DNA from 2 places in the Lelliottia sp. GFLA7 genome. Region 2 is predicted to be linked to the other one. Evidence: predicted binding sites of a transcription regulator. Region 2 holds the regulator's gene; the other holds the start of a gene.
The links. Region 2 encodes LexA, which represses DNA repair genes until DNA is damaged. Its sites were predicted from a motif close to TNCTGTATGTACATACAGNA; they were not measured.
Positions count from the first base shown of each region.

Region 1: uvrB (excinuclease ABC subunit UvrB) is a predicted target of LexA. The motif match lies at 1,762-1,781, and genes of this name have one in related genera.

Region 1 is NZ_JBWLAQ010000001.1:707,089-714,913, forward strand. Features, by position in the region: gene uvrB (excinuclease ABC subunit UvrB) at 1-1,686, opposite strand, end outside; gene AC07RN_RS03450 (ABC transporter ATP-binding protein) at 2,436-3,158, shown strand; gene bioD (dethiobiotin synthase) at 3,121-3,822, opposite strand; gene bioC (malonyl-ACP O-methyltransferase BioC) at 3,815-4,570, opposite strand; gene bioF (8-amino-7-oxononanoate synthase) at 4,557-5,711, opposite strand; gene bioB (biotin synthase BioB) at 5,708-6,748, opposite strand; gene bioA (adenosylmethionine--8-amino-7-oxononanoate transaminase) at 6,835-7,825, shown strand, end outside.
Region 2 is NZ_JBWLAQ010000003.1:31,889-39,713, reverse strand. Features, by position in the region: gene zur (zinc uptake transcriptional repressor Zur) at 1-252, shown strand, start outside; gene AC07RN_RS10465 (CsbD family protein) at 337-546, opposite strand; gene dinF (MATE family efflux transporter DinF) at 692-2,011, opposite strand; gene lexA (transcriptional repressor LexA) at 2,078-2,686, opposite strand; gene AC07RN_RS10450 (diacylglycerol kinase) at 2,796-3,164, opposite strand; gene plsB (glycerol-3-phosphate 1-O-acyltransferase PlsB) at 3,319-5,739, shown strand; gene ubiA (4-hydroxybenzoate octaprenyltransferase) at 6,090-6,959, opposite strand; gene ubiC (chorismate lyase) at 6,972-7,469, opposite strand; gene malM (maltose operon protein MalM) at 7,651-7,825, opposite strand, start outside.

The DNA.
Region 1 (7,825 bases), on a different contig from region 2:
CGCCATCGACGCCGTAATTCTATCGCCATACAAAATGGCTTTACCGTTGATGTTACGCGCCGCACGGCCAATGGTCTGAATAAGCGAACGCTCAGAACGCAGGAAGCCCTCTTTATCGGCATCCAGAATCGCCACCAGCGACACTTCTGGCATGTCCAGACCTTCTCGTAACAGGTTGATCCCGACCAGCACGTCAAATTCACCGAGTCGTAAATCGCGGATGATCTCCATACGCTCGACGGTGTCGATATCCGAGTGCAGATAACGCACGCGCTCGCCGTGCTCTTCAAGGTATTCGGTCAGATCTTCCGCCATACGCTTGGTAAGCGTAGTGACCAGCACGCGCTCGTTGATAATGGCGCGCGCACGGATTTCAGAAAGCAGATCGTCCACCTGGGTTCCCACAGGACGGACTTCGATAATGGGATCCAGCAGGCCGGTCGGACGCACCACCTGATCCACCACATCTTCGCCTGATTTTTCCAGCTCGTAGTTGCCCGGCGTTGCTGAGACATAGATAGTCTGCGGGGCCAGCGCTTCGAACTCTTCAAACTTCATTGGACGGTTATCCAGCGCCGAGGGCAGGCGGAAACCATACTCCACCAACGTCTCTTTACGCGCACGGTCGCCACGGTACATGCCGCCAATTTGCGGAATCGTCACGTGGGATTCGTCCACCACCAGCAGCCCATCGGCAGGCAGATAATCAAACAGCGTCGGTGGCGCTTCACCAGGCCCACGGCCCGAAAGGTAGCGTGAATAGTTTTCGATACCCGAGCAGTAGCCCAGCTCGTTCATCATCTCCAGATCGAACTGCGTACGCTGGCTTAAACGCTGCTCTTCGAGCAGTTTGTTATTTTCCAGCAGCACTTTGCGTCGCTCAGCCAGTTCGACCTTGATGTCTTCCATCGCCTGCACAATACGCTCGCGCGGGGTGACGTAGTGGGTTTTCGGATAGACGGTGAAGCGCTGAATAACCGAATCAACATGGCCGGTGAGCGGATCGAAAAGCGACAGCCGCTCGACTTCTTCGTCAAAAAGCTCAACGCGTAACGCCAGATCGTCGGATTCTGCCGGGAAGATATCAATGACTTCGCCCCGCACGCGGAACGTCCCGCGCTGGAACGCCTGATCGTTACGGGCATATTGCAGCTCCGCCAGTCGCCGCAAAATGGCGCGCTGATCGATGATCATCCCGTTGGTCAGGTGCAGCATCATTTTCAGATACAGATCGGGATCGCCCAGGCCGTAAATAGCGGACACAGAGGCCACCACAATGACGTCTCGACGCTCAAGCAATGCCTTGGTCGCCGACAGACGCATCTGTTCGATATGCTCGTTCACAGACGCATCTTTCTCGATAAAGGTATCCGAGCTCGGGACGTAGGCTTCGGGCTGATAATAATCGTAGTAGGAGACGAAATATTCCACGGCGTTATCCGGGAAGAACTCTTTCATCTCACCATAAAGCTGCGCCGCCAGCGTTTTGTTGGGTGCCAGCACCATCGTGGGGCGCTGCAGATCGGCAATCACATTGGCGACGGTAAACGTTTTACCCGATCCGGTTACGCCCAGCAGCGTTTGATGTGCAAGCCCGTCTTCCAGCCCTTCTTTCAGGCGACGGATCGCCTCTGGCTGATCGCCAGAAGGACGGAAGGCAGAATTCAATTTGAACATTTTACTCATGGGCAACAACCTGATGACGATAAAAGCGGCAGGTGAGTAATTTTACGCGTGACTGGCAAATTTGCCAGTAAAAAATACTGGATGTAAATCCAGTGGCATGTAACGATATTTGGTACTGCATCCGGTGAATCAGCGAAAAAGTGGTCAATATCCAGACTACGGCACTATAAAACACCACTCTGAGGGGTTTATCCCCAGAACATTTCCATTTTTAACATTTGTCAAGCAGGGTAAAGTCAGATTTAAGCCCGCAGATGACACTTTCATTACGATGATTGCTTTTGTCTAACGCATTAATTAATAGAAGATATTTCTTAAAGCCGCGTTTCGCATCAATTCATGCGCAGGCCGCGTATTCTCTCGCTTACCTGAAGTTTTCTAACCCTAATGCACATGGTTATCCACAGGAATAGTGGATAACTGCTTCCAGCCCAAGTAGACAGCCACTCCGCAAAGTCCCGGTTTTTCCCAAAAGCCTGTCCGTAAAAAATATTTATAGCTCTTTTTCGATGATTAACAGTTGAGCGGATCATATACGACCGGTGAGATCTTACTCACATTTCCGCGATCCTCGCTGCACCACGACCCATCCTCTGTAGCACCGAAGGTGTGCAAATCCGCTCCTGTGTATCGCGTTAGCAGTGACATAGTCCGAAAAAAACAGCTTATTCAAGTCGATTTTCGGATATGGCAAGGGTTTTGCAGAATCATGATGACATCTCGCCCACGCGTTTTTTAAGGAGTGAATTATGCTGAGTCTGCGCGCAATAAATCAGTTTTACGGGAGCGAACACACGCTGTGGAACATTGATCTCGATTTGCCGCCAGGGATGTGTACAGGCGTGGTCGGGCTGCCCGGAATGGGAAAAACCACCCTGATCAACTGCATCACCGGGCAACTTCCGGTAGAGAGCGGTTCCATTATCTGGCATGAAGCGGGCGCACCACCACAGGATCTGCTGGGCGCTACGCGTGAGCGCAGCGAATTACCAGGGATCGGGTATGTCACGCAGGATCGGCGGATATTTTCGCAGCTCACGGTTGAGGAAAATTTGCATGTTGCAATGCGCGCGCAGGGGAAATCTGACGCGACGGCCAGCAGCGAAATGTACGACCTGCTGCCGCAACTGTGGCCGCTGCGACAGGCCCGTGCGATGGGGTTATCACCGGATGACAAATACCAGCTGGCGCTGGCGAATGCGCTGGTCAGTCGCCCTCGCCTGCTGATTCTGGACGAACCAATGCACGGGGCCAGCCCGACGTTTGCCCACAGGCTGGGGCTACTTCTGGCGCGTTTAAATCGAGATTTGGGAATGACGGTTTTACTGGCGGAACAACAGCTGTCGTTTATCCGCCGTGTCGCCGACCGTTTTTGCATGCTTTATCGCGGACGTAACGTGGCACAGGGCCACGTTACTGAGCTGAATGACGAACTTATTGCCCACTGGATGACGCTGGATGCAAGGCGCTGAGATCGAGATAATGTCCCGTCTTTGCGTTTTCAGCCGCGTCGGCAAGCCAGGGAATTTCGCCGAGAAATGGCGCATGAATGCAGTTCTTAAGCGTCGCCAGATACTCATGATGACGTTTTCCCGGCGCAACCACATCGTTGGCAATCCAGCCTGCGAGACGCAGACCTGACTGTTTCACCGCTAATGCGGTGAGCATCGCATGATTAATACAGCCGAGTTTTATTCCGACGACCAAAATTACCGGCAGCTGTTCGCCCGCCACCCAGTCGGCAAACGTCAGGTCATCACTGAGCGGGGTAAACCAGCCGCCCGCCCCTTCAACCAGCACCCATTCAGCTTGTTCCTCAAGCGACCGCAGACCCGCAGAAAGCACAGAAAACGAGATTGGGCGCTGCTCATCGGCGCTCACAATGTGCGGCGAGGTCGGTTCCGCAAAGGTATAGGGATTCACGGCCTGATACGACAGTGCCACGCTGCTGTTTCGTTGCAGCGCTAACGCGTCGGTATTGCGCAGCCCTTCTGCCGTCATTTCGCTGCCAGAGGCGACCGGTTTGTATCCAACGGTCTCGAATCCCTGTAAACGCGCGGCCTGCAACAAGGCACAGCTGGCCACGGTTTTCCCTACTTCGGTATCTGTCCCGGTGACAAAATAGCGTTCAATCACGTTCGATAATTCCATGGAAAAGTTGATAAGAGAGCGGGAATTCACCCCGCTGCTGCGGCCAGGCGAACTCCAGTCGCTGAAGCTCACCGCGCGTCAATGGTTTGCGCCCGCGCCCGTCATGCAAATGCGTTGCGCCAATGCCCTTCAGCGATCGCATGGCGCTGAGCGCATCCACGAAGGTCAGCGTCACTGTCTGCGTGGTCGCCCGATACCGCCAACCCTGCAGGGCGGAAATCACCTCTGCCTCGGACAAAAACCGGTTGGCATGAGGCCGCTCATCCACCGCCTGCCACGCCTGATTGAGTTCCGGCAGCGAATGGGCCAGCAGCGTGGTAAAGGCCAGCGTACCGCCTGGACGCGTCACCCGATACAGCTCCCGCAGCGCCTGCGGCAGGCTGGCGCACCATTGCAACGCCAGGTGGCTCCAGACCAGGTCAAACTGGGCGTCAGACAGGGTCATGGATTCGATGTCCCCCACCTGATAATCGTCTGCTGCCTGCTGATAACGGGCCTGCTCGATCATCTGCGGGGAAAGGTCGAACGCCGTGACGTGGCTGCCTCTTTCCCGCCAGACGCGGCTGTTTGTCCCCGGTCCACACCCGGCATCCAGCACGGCGTTAAAACGTTGATCACCGAGAAATGCGTGCAGCCCCTGCGCGCTCTGGCGCTGGAGTTCATCGTGTTGGGAATAGCATCGCGCCGCCCGGCCAAAGGCGGACGCAATGGCCTGCTTGTTAACCTGCGGCATACAGCGCCTCCAGCACGTTATCGATATCCTGCGTCTGGTGCGCCGCCGTCAGCGTCAGACGCAGCCGAGCGGTTCCCGCCGGGACGGTTGGCGGGCGAATCGCCGTCACCCACATATTGTGCTCACGCAACTGTTGCGCCAGCGTCAGCGCACGACGGTTTTCGCCCACGATCAGGGGCTGAATCGCGCTGTGAGAATCGGTGGTCTGATAGGGTAAATCCCGAACGCCTGTGCGGAAACGCTGAATGAGCGCCGCCAGCGTTTGCCGCCGCTGCTCACCGTCATCGCTTCGAATAACCTTCAACGCGGCCTGGAGGGCCACGGCCTGCGCGGGCGGCATACTGGTGCTGTAGATCAGATGTCGCGCGAACTGCAGCAGATAATCAGCAACGGAATCGCTGCACAGCACCGCCGCACCGCTCACGCCAAAGCCTTTGCCGAAAGTCACCACCAAAACCTCCGGCTGAACATGCTGGCTGAACGCGCTGCCGCGCCCCTCGTCGCCCAGCACGCCAATTCCGTGGGCATCATCGACCAATAGCCAGGCGTTATGCCGCTGAGCGGTTGCCTGCACATCGGATAACGGCGCGCTGTCACCGTCCATGCTAAACACCCCCTCCGTCACCACTAGCTGTTGCCCGTCGCAGGGCTTTTCCAGCAGCGTATTGAGCTGCGACGCGTCATTGTGCGCAAAGCGGCGCAATTGAGCCGGGCTGAGATTTGCCGCTTCCAGCAGCGAGGCGTGACTCAGCCTATCAGCAACAATCCGGTCGTCTTTCTCCATCAGGGCGGCAATGAGCGCCTGATTCGCGGCGAATCCCGAGATAAACAGCAGCGCGCGGGAATAGCCGAGCCAGTCGGCGAGCGATTCTTCCAGCGCATGATGCGCGGTGGTGTAACCGCTGACGTGACCGGAGCCGCCGCTGCCGACGCCGTACCGTTCAGCACCATCTTGCCAGGCGCGAACAATCGCCGGATGCTGGCTCAGGCCGAGATAATCGTTGCTGGAGAAATTGCAGAACTGACGCTGGTCGCGGATGATAAAGCGTCCAGCGCCGCCCTCGACTACCGTACGCACGCGAAACGCCTCTGTCGCCCGACGTTTCTCCAGCGCGGTCGTGATGCGCTGCTGCCAGGTCATACGGTGGCCGCGTTGTAATACTGTTCGGTATCGGCGTTGAAAAGCTGCTGCTCAAGGCGTTGCTGCTGTTCGTTATCGCCCGTCAGCACGTCCGTTTGCGTCGGGTTCAGCCCTAGTTTGCGGAACAGCTGAACGTCTTTGTCCTCTTCCGGGTTTGGCGTGGTCAACAGTTTGCAGCCGTAGAAAATTGAGTTCGCGCCCGCCATAAAGCACATCGCCTGCGTCTGCTCGCTCATCTGCTCGCGGCCTGCGGATAAGCGCACGAACGAGGTTGGCATCATGATGCGCGCCACGGCGATGGTGCGAATAAAATCGAACGCGTCCACATCGTCGTTATCGGCCATCGGCGTGCCTTTGACTTTGACCAGCATGTTGATCGGCACGCTTTCCGGTGGCGTCGGTAAATTGGCCAGCTGTAACAGCAGACCGGCGCGATCGTTCACCGTTTCGCCCAGACCAACGATACCGCCAGAACAGACTTTGATACCCGCCTCGCGCACTTTTTCCAGCGTATCCAGACGCTCCTGATAGGTACGGGTGGTAATAATATTGCCGTAGAATTCCGGCGAGGTATCGAGGTTGTGGTTGTAATAATCCAGCCCCGCTGCCGACAGGCGCTGCGCCTGGCTGTCATTGAGCGTGCCAAGCGTCATGCACGCCTCAAGCCCCATCTCTTTGACGCCCTGGACCATTTGTTCCAGATACGGCATATCGCGGTCGTGCGGGTTTTTCCACGCCGCACCCATGCAGAAACGGGTCGATCCGGCATTTTTGGCTTTACGCGCCGAGTCCAGCACCTGCTCCACTTCCATCAGGCGCTCGGCTTCCAGCCCTGTTTTGTAGCGCGCGCTCTGCGGGCAATATTTGCAATCTTCCGGGCATGCGCCGGTTTTGATCGACAGCAGCGTGCTGACCTGCACATGGCGTGGGTCGAAGTGCTGACGGTGGATCTGCTGCGCTTCAAACATCAGTTCCAGGAAAGGTTTGTTAAATAATTCGGTGACTTGCGACATTGTCCAGCGCGGGTGGTGAGCCATTGGGCTTCTCCAAAGGGTTTTGTTAATTGTCGGTTCAGTTTATAATGGTAAACCTAAATTAATACAAAATGGTTTACAAGTCGATTATGTTACAAGACGATCTCGCCTTCGATCAACGCCATATCTGGCATCCTTACACCTCTATGACTCAGCCCCTGCCCGTTTATCCAGTGGCGTCCGCGCACGGCTGCGAGCTGCATCTGGCGACGGGTGAAACGCTGATCGACGGGATGTCATCGTGGTGGGCGACGATTCATGGCTACAACCATCCGCGCCTGAATGCGGCAATGAAAACGCAAATCGACCAGATGTCACACGTGATGTTTGGCGGGATCACTCACCAGCCAGCGATTGATGTCTGCCGCCGTCTGGTGGCGATGACCCCAGAAAATCTGGAGTGCGTTTTCCTTGCCGATTCGGGGTCAGTCGCGGTCGAAGTGGCGATGAAAATGGCGTTACAGTACTGGCACGCAAAGGGCGAAACGCGACAGCGGTTTATGACGTTCCGCAACGGCTATCACGGTGACACCTTTGGCGCGATGTCGGTCTGCGATCCGGACAATTCGATGCACAGCTTATGGAAGGGTTATCTGCCGGAAAACCTGTTCGCCCCGGCCCCGCAGAGTCGTTTTGACGGCGAATGGGACGAGGCCGATATGGTGGGATTTGCGCGAACGATGGCGGCGCATCGTCACGACATCGCCGCCGTGATTCTGGAGCCCATCGTTCAGGGCGCAGGCGGCATGCGGATGTATCACCCTGAGTGGCTAAAACGCATCCGCAAGATGTGCGACCGCGAAGGGATTCTGTTGATTGCCGATGAGATAGCCACCGGATTTGGCCGCACCGGCAAGCTGTTCGCCTGCGAACATGCGGGCATCGCGCCGGATATTTTGTGTATTGGTAAAGCGCTGACGGGCGGGACGATGACTCTTTCTGCCACGCTCACCACGCGTCATGTGGCCGAAACCATCAGCGACGGCGACGCGGGCTGCTTTATGCACGGCCCAACGTTTATGGGCAATCCGCTCGCTTGCGCAGCGGCCAGTGAAAGTCTGGCGATCCTTGAAAGTGGCG
Region 2 (7,825 bases):
CACTTGTTCGATCAACCGACGCACACATCTGCGATGTTTATCTGCGACCGATGCGGAGCCGTGAAGGAAAAAGCGGCGGAAGGGGTAGAAGACATTATGCATTCGCTGGCGGCCAAAATGGGCTTTGCGCTACGTCATAATGTGATTGAAGCACATGGCCTGTGTTCGGCCTGTGTGGAGGTGGAAGCGTGCAGTCATCAAGATGCGTGTCAGCACGATCACTCAATTCATGTAAAAAAGAAGCCGCGCTAAAATGCAAATCGGGCGGCCTTTAAGCCGCCCTCAGGGATAGTACGTCCATGTATTTTCGGGTAGAACTTTTCGCTACAGAATTACCTACCAGCGATAATCGTGACGTTTTTCCCAATCACCGACCTCTTTCTCGGCCTGATCTTTCTGGTAACCGTAACGTTCCTGAATTTTACCGACCAGTTGGTCACGCTTACCTTCGATAATGGTCATATCATCGTCAGTCAGCTTACCCCACTGCTCTTTCGCTTTACCTTTAAACTGTTTCCAGTTACCGCCGATTTCGTCTTTATTCATAATCATGTCCTCATCGTTCGGTTATCACGTAAATTTGTATCGTCCGTTACGTTCATTTCCTGCTGGACGTGATAATAATTGTAGATAAGGATTCGGCAGTCGTTTCGATATTCAGAATCTTTAACCATTTTGCCAAAAGAAGCCGCTACGAGAACCAGCTGTTTTTGCGCCAGTGACGCCGCCAGATAACCCACAGCGACAGGCCTCGCAGAGCAAGAAAGACAGCTAACGCCAGCCACAAACCATGGTTCCCCAAATAGGGGACGGTGAGCAAGGTCAAACCGAAACCCGCCGCGGCGACCGCCATGCTATTGCGCATTTCCGCGCCCCGGGTCGCACCAATGAACATGCCATCCAGCAAATAACACCAGACACCCACCACCGGTAAAACCACTTGCCAGAAAATGTAATGACGAGCCAGCTCACGCAGTTCAGGTAATGACGTCAGAAGGGCGACAATATGCCCACCAAAGAGAGCGTAAATCAGCGCAAACACCAGTGCGACCAACCCGGACTGACGACAGGCAGCACGCCAGACTTCTTGTAATTTTCCGGCCTGCCGCGCACCGTATGCCTGACCCGAGTGGGCCTCAACGGCATAGGCAAAACCATCCAGCGCATAAGCGGTAAACGTCAGTAGCGTCATCAGCACCGCGTTGACCGCAACGATCTCAGGCCCAAGACGCGCGCCCAATACGGTCATCGCACCGAAGCATAGCTGGAGCAACAGAGAGCGCAACATGATGTCGCGGTTCAGCGCCAGCAGCTTGCGCATATTGCCCCGCCAGGCATTTTTCAGCATCGCGAGCGAAACGCCACGCATCACCAATACACGTTTGACCATCCATAAGCCGATAAAGAACGTGGCATATTCCGCGACAACGGTTGCCAGTGCGGCACCCTGCACATTCATATGCAAACCCATCACCAGCCACAGATCGAGAACGATATTCAGGACATTCCCCACCACCAGCAAAATGACCGGGGCACGGACATATTGCACACCGAGTAGCCAGCCAAGCAGAACGAGGTTAGCGAGTGAAGCAGGGGCGCTGAGCCAGCGAATCTCCAGAAAACGGCGCGCCTGTTCCAGCACGGCTTCGCTGCCACCGACAATATGCAGCGCCAGATCGATCAGAGGTGTACGCAATACGACAATCAGTAGCCCGGCACCTAACGCCAGGATCAGCGGCTGAACCAGCGCCCGCCCAAGGCGTACCGGATCTTTCGCGCCAAAGGCCTGGGCGGTCAGTCCGGTCGTGCTCATGCGCAAAAACAGGAGCAGCATAAAGAGGAAGCTGGTCGCCATCGCACCAATCGCGATGCCACCTAAATAGACGGGAGAATCAAGATGTCCAATGACGCCCGTATCCACCAGTCCAAGCAAAGGAACGGTGATATTGGAAAAAATCATTGGCAGCGCAAGACGCCATAATGCCTTGTCTGAAGTTGTCAGCAGAGACATAGGAAATTACCGGAAGCGAGATAAGACAGTCAGGCTGCGTGGATGACGCAGCCTGTCAGAGAGAAATTACAGCCATTCACCGTTGCGGATAACGCCAACCGCCAACCCTTCAATAGAGAAGGTTTGCTCGCGCAGATCCACCAGAATCGGAGAAAACTCACTGTTTTCAGGCAGAAGTTGCACGGTGTTACCCTGTTTTTTCAGGCGCTTAACCGTGACTTCGTCGTCAATACGCGCAACAACAACCTGTCCGTTGCGCACATCCTGAGTTTTATGTACCGCCAACAGATCGCCGTCCAGAATACCAATATCCTTCATGGACATACCGCTAACACGCAGTAAGAAATCTGCGCTCGGCTTAAACATACCCGGATCAACCTGATAGTGGCCTTCAATGTGCTGCTGTGCCAGCAACGGCTCACCCGCCGCAACGCGACCGATAAGAGGGATGCCCGTTTCTTCTTCCACCAGTAAGCGGATACCGCGAGACGCGCCTGAAACAATCTCAAGAACGCCTTTACGTGCCAGCGCTTTAAGATGCTCTTCCGCGGCGTTTGGTGAACGGAAGCCCAGGCGCTGTGCGATTTCCGCACGCGTGGGTGGCATTCCCGTCTGGCTGATGTGATCCCTGATGAGATCAAACACCTCTTGCTGTCTGGCCGTTAACGCTTTCATTCCGCCCCCTGGGTGTATATACAGTTATGCTGTGAGTATATACAGTCAAAGGCGAATTTGGAATCAAAAACTGCACAAAAAACCAGAGACTTATTCGATTCCTGAAAGCTTATCGAAAATGTGACCAAAGGAGGGTGACCCAGGTAATGGCAGCGATGATAATCGCCAGCAGTACAGCGGCAGAGCCCATGTCTTTCGCACGACCAGAAAGTTCGTGGAAATCAGAGCCAATACGGTCAACAACGGCTTCGATAGCGCTGTTGAGAATTTCCACTATCATCACCAACAGTACTGAGCTGATGAGAAGTACGCGGGTGATAGCATCAACATCAAGGAAGCACGCGATAATCACGGCAATAATTGCGGCAACGCCTTCTTGCCGGAAGGCGGCTTCATTTATCCATGCCGCGCGGAAACCTTTCCATGAATAACCGGCAGCTTTGATGATTCGGGTAAACCCAGTGGTATTATTGGCCATTAAAAGAACCTTTTATTAGATTTAGCGTCAGTAACAAGGGCTGCGGCGGGTTTCGCAGCAGCCTGAAGTATGACGGGTAACAACAGAAATCTTGCGCGCTTTCTGTTATCCTTGCGCCGCAATTGCATTATTAACCAGAGGCTTTACATCGTTTATGTCCGGCTGGCCACGAATTTACTACAAATTACTTAATTTACCATTAAGCGTACTGGTAAAAAGTAAGTCTATCCCGGCGGAACCCGCGCTGGAATTAGGGCTCGATACCTCACGCCCTATTATGTACGTTTTGCCTTATAACTCGAAGGCAGACTTACTCACGCTGCGCGCCCAATGTCTGGCGCACGATTTACCGGATCCTTTGGAACCCCTGGAAATCGACGGCACCCTTCTCCCTCGCTATGTGTTTATCCACGGCGGGCCGCGCGTGTTTACCTATTACACGCCGAAAGAAGAGTCGATCAAACTGTTCCACGACTATCTTGATCTGCACCGCAGCAACCCCGATCTGGATGTCCAGATGGTGCCGGTGTCGGTGATGTTTGGTCGTCGTCCAGGGCGTCAAAAAGGTGAAGAGAATCCGCCGTTGCGCATGCTTAACGGCGTCCAAAAATTCTTTGCCGTGTCATGGTTGGGTCGCGATAGTTTTGTTCGTTTCTCGCCGTCGGTGTCGTTACGCCACATGGCTGATGAGCACGGCACCGATAAAATTATCGCCCAAAAACTGGCACGCGTTGCGCGTATGCACTTCGCCCGTCAGCGTTTAGCCGCTGTGGGGCCACGCTTACCTGCGCGTCAGGATCTGTTCAACAAACTGCTGGCATCCAAAGCGATTGCTCGCGCGGTTGAAGACGAAGCGCGAAGCAAGAAAATCTCCCATGAGAAAGCGCAGCAAAACGCTATCGCACTGATGGAAGAGATTGCCGCGAACTTCTCTTACGAGATGATCCGTCTGTCTGACCGTATCCTGAGCTTCACCTGGAACCGTCTGTACCAGGGGATTAACGTTCACAACGCCGAGCGTGTGCGCCAGTTGGCCCACGACGGCCATGAGATTGTCTATGTGCCTTGCCACCGCAGCCACATGGATTATCTGCTGCTCTCCTACGTGCTCTATCACCAGGGGCTGGTTCCGCCGCATATCGCCGCCGGGATCAACCTGAATTTCTGGCCAGCAGGTCCGATTTTCCGCCGACTGGGCGCGTTCTTTATTCGTCGTACCTTCAAGGGCAACAAGCTCTATTCAACGGTATTCCGCGAATATCTGGGCGAACTGTTCAGCCGCGGCTACTCCGTAGAGTACTTTGTCGAAGGTGGTCGTTCCCGTACCGGTCGTCTGCTCGATCCGAAAACCGGGACGCTGTCGATGACCATTCAGGCCATGCTGCGCGGCGGTACACGTCCTATTACGCTGGTGCCGATTTATATCGGTTACGAGCACGTGATGGAAGTGGGCACTTACGCTAAAGAGCTGCGTGGCGCGACGAAAGAGAAAGAGAGCTTACCGCAGATGCTGCGCGGTCTGAGCAAGCTGCGTAATCTCGGTCAGGGCTACGTTAACTTTGGCGAACCGATGCCACTGATGACGTATCTGAACCAGCATGTACCAGAATGGCGAGAGTCTATCGATCCGATCGAAGCCATTCGCCCGGCGTGGTTGACGCCTACGGTAAACAATATTGCTGCCGATTTGATGGTGCGTATTAACAATGCGGGTGCGGCTAACGCCATGAACCTGTGTTGTACCGCGCTACTGGCCTCGCGTCAGCGCTCACTGACGCGCGAACAGCTAACCGAACAGCTCGACTGTTATCTCGACATGATGCGCCATGTTCCGTACTCAACGGACTCAACCGTACCGTCTGTGACGGCGGGTCAACTGATTGACCATGCGCTGCAAATGAACAAGTTCGAGGTCGAGAAGGACACGATTGGTGACATCATCATTCTGCCGCGCGAGCAGGCGGTGTTGATGACGTACTATCGCAACAATATCGCGCATATGCTGATGCTGCCGTCGTTGATGGCTGCCATCATCACTCAGCACCGTCGTATTTCCCGTCAGGAAATACTGCGTCATGTTGAAGTGCTTTACCCGATGTTGAAAGCGGAGTTGTTCCTGCGCTGGAGCAAAGACGAGCTGGCGGCAGAGCTGGATAAATTGACCGAAGAGTTGCTCCGTCAGGGGTTGATCGCGGTGAAAGGCGATGAGCTGCATATCAATCCGTCACGTTCTCGCACGCTTCAACTGCTGGCTGCTGGCGCACGAGAGACGCTGCAACGCTACGCCATCACCTTCTGGCTGCTGAGCGCTAATCCGTCCATTAACCGTGGAACGCTGGAAAAAGAGAGCCGCACGTTGGCTCAGCGTTTGTCTGTGCTGCACGGCATCAACGCACCAGAATTCTTCGATAAAGCGGTGTTTAGCTCATTGGTGCTGACGCTGCGTGACGAAGGTTATATCAGCGATACCGGAGATGCCGAGCCTGGTGAAACCATGAAGGTTTATCAGATGCTGGCGGAACTGATTACGTCTGATGTGCGTTTGACGATTGAGAGTGCAACGCAGGACGAGTAGCGGGTTTCTGCGATCCGCTTTAGTGCGGAAACTAAAACGGCAACCTGATGGTTGCCGTTTTGCTTTGGCCTTGTGCGGCCTGATGCCCTCACCCCAACCCTCTCCCACAGGGAGAGGGAGAAGACATCAAAAACGACAACGGTGTTACCGTTTTGTTTTTGGCCTTGTGCGGTCTGATGCCCTCACCCCAGCCCTCTCCCACAGGGAGAGGGAGAAGACATCAAAAACGACAACGAGGTTGCCGTTTTGCTTTTGGCCTTGTGCGGTCTGTTGCCCTCACCCCAGCCCTCTCCCACGGGAGAGGGAGCAAACACTAAAAACGGTCACTATCGAGACCGTTTTGCGTTGACCTAAGACCAGTAACTCATCGCCAGACCTAAAAACAGCACCAGTCCAACGTAGTTATTATTCAGGAAGGCTTTAAAGCAGGCTTCACGATCGCGCCTGGCGATCAGCTTTTGCTGATACGCAAACAACAGTCCCGCCACCAGCACCGACCAGTAAAACTCCCAGTTCAGCCCGTTCAGACGGCCAATGACCACCATCAGCGCCAGTACGGCGACCTGCAATATCCCAATGATCAGCTTGTCGTGACGACCGAATAAAATCGCCGTCGATTTGATGCCGATTTTCAGGTCATCATCACGGTCGACCATAGCGTATTGAGTGTCGTAGGCCACCGCCCACAAGATGTTGGCGAGAAACATCAGCCAGCAGCTCAGCGGCACGGACTCACTGACGGCAGCAAACGCCATGGGAATTGACCAGCCGAACGCTGCGCCTAGCACCACCTGCGGCAAATGCGTATAACGCTTCATGAACGGATATACCCACGCCAGCGCCAGCGCCGCCACCGAAAGCAAAATCGTCATGGTATTAAGCGTGAGCACCAGCAGGAAAGCGAGTACGACCAGCACAACAAACAGCGTGCGCGCCTCTTTTTCCGATACCTGGCCGCTGGGCAGTGGGCGATTGGCGGTGCGTTTAACGTGTCCGTCAAACTTACGATCGGCATAATCATTCACCACGCAACCCGCCGCGCGCATCAGCCAGACGCCAGCCACGAAGACCGCCAGGATCCACAGCGGTGGCAAACCGGGAGCCGCGACCCACAGTGCCCACAGCGTTGGCCACAGCAGCAGCAAAGCACCGATCGGTTTATCTGTTCGCATCAGGCGGTGAAAGGCCAGCAGCTTATCCTGCGTCAGACTCCACTCCATTTTCATATCCTCTTAGTACAACGGCGATGCGGGCAAAAACAGTTCCGTCAGCATTAACGGTTTGCCGCTTAAGCGCAGGCGGGAACGGCGTCCCCACAGATCGGCATCGCGCCCTATTTCAATAAAATCACGGGTGAGCTCGGACGACGTAAAAAGATAGCGTCCCAGCGGGGTTTTACCCAATGTTTGCAGAGCCAGTTCTGGGCCAGAAAGCGTGGATTCCGGAACGACGGTGCGCCCGGCAAGCCATGGCTCGCCATCCGCGCATAGCAGGATTTCACGCAGCCAGTAGCGTTCTTCTTTTGGCAACAACGGTAGCTCGCTGGAGACCTCATCAGCGGACACAAATCCTTCCTGAATCAGCGTCACGGTGACGTTTTTCCCCTGCTGCTCAAAACGTTTCGTCATGGAATCTTCCAGCAGCAACCAGTCGAGTTGCTCAGGGCTCAGCGCGGGTATTTGGTCAAAATAGCGCAGCGCACGCAGTTGCGTTAGCGCAGGGTGTGACATGCCAGACTCTCCGATACATAACGTATGGCTATTGTATCGCAGAAATGCAGGTTGGGGGCGTTCAAACGTGGATTAGCGAACATTATCGCAACAGTGGCGCAACAGCATAAACAGCGCCAAAAAAAGTGCGCCCACTCAGGCGCACTAAACTACTGACAAAATCAGCACTGTGGGGAGACGGTCACCCCTTGCCTTTTACACTGCTGATAAAGGTCGAACGGGCAGTGGTTGAACCTAAACGCTCAGCTTCATCAAGCAGCTTCAGCGCTTTGTCGACATCGCCGCTATCAACGGCCTGTTTGATCGCTTTGTTGAAGTAGGTTTCAGTATCGTTCAGTACCGGTGCAGATTTTTTC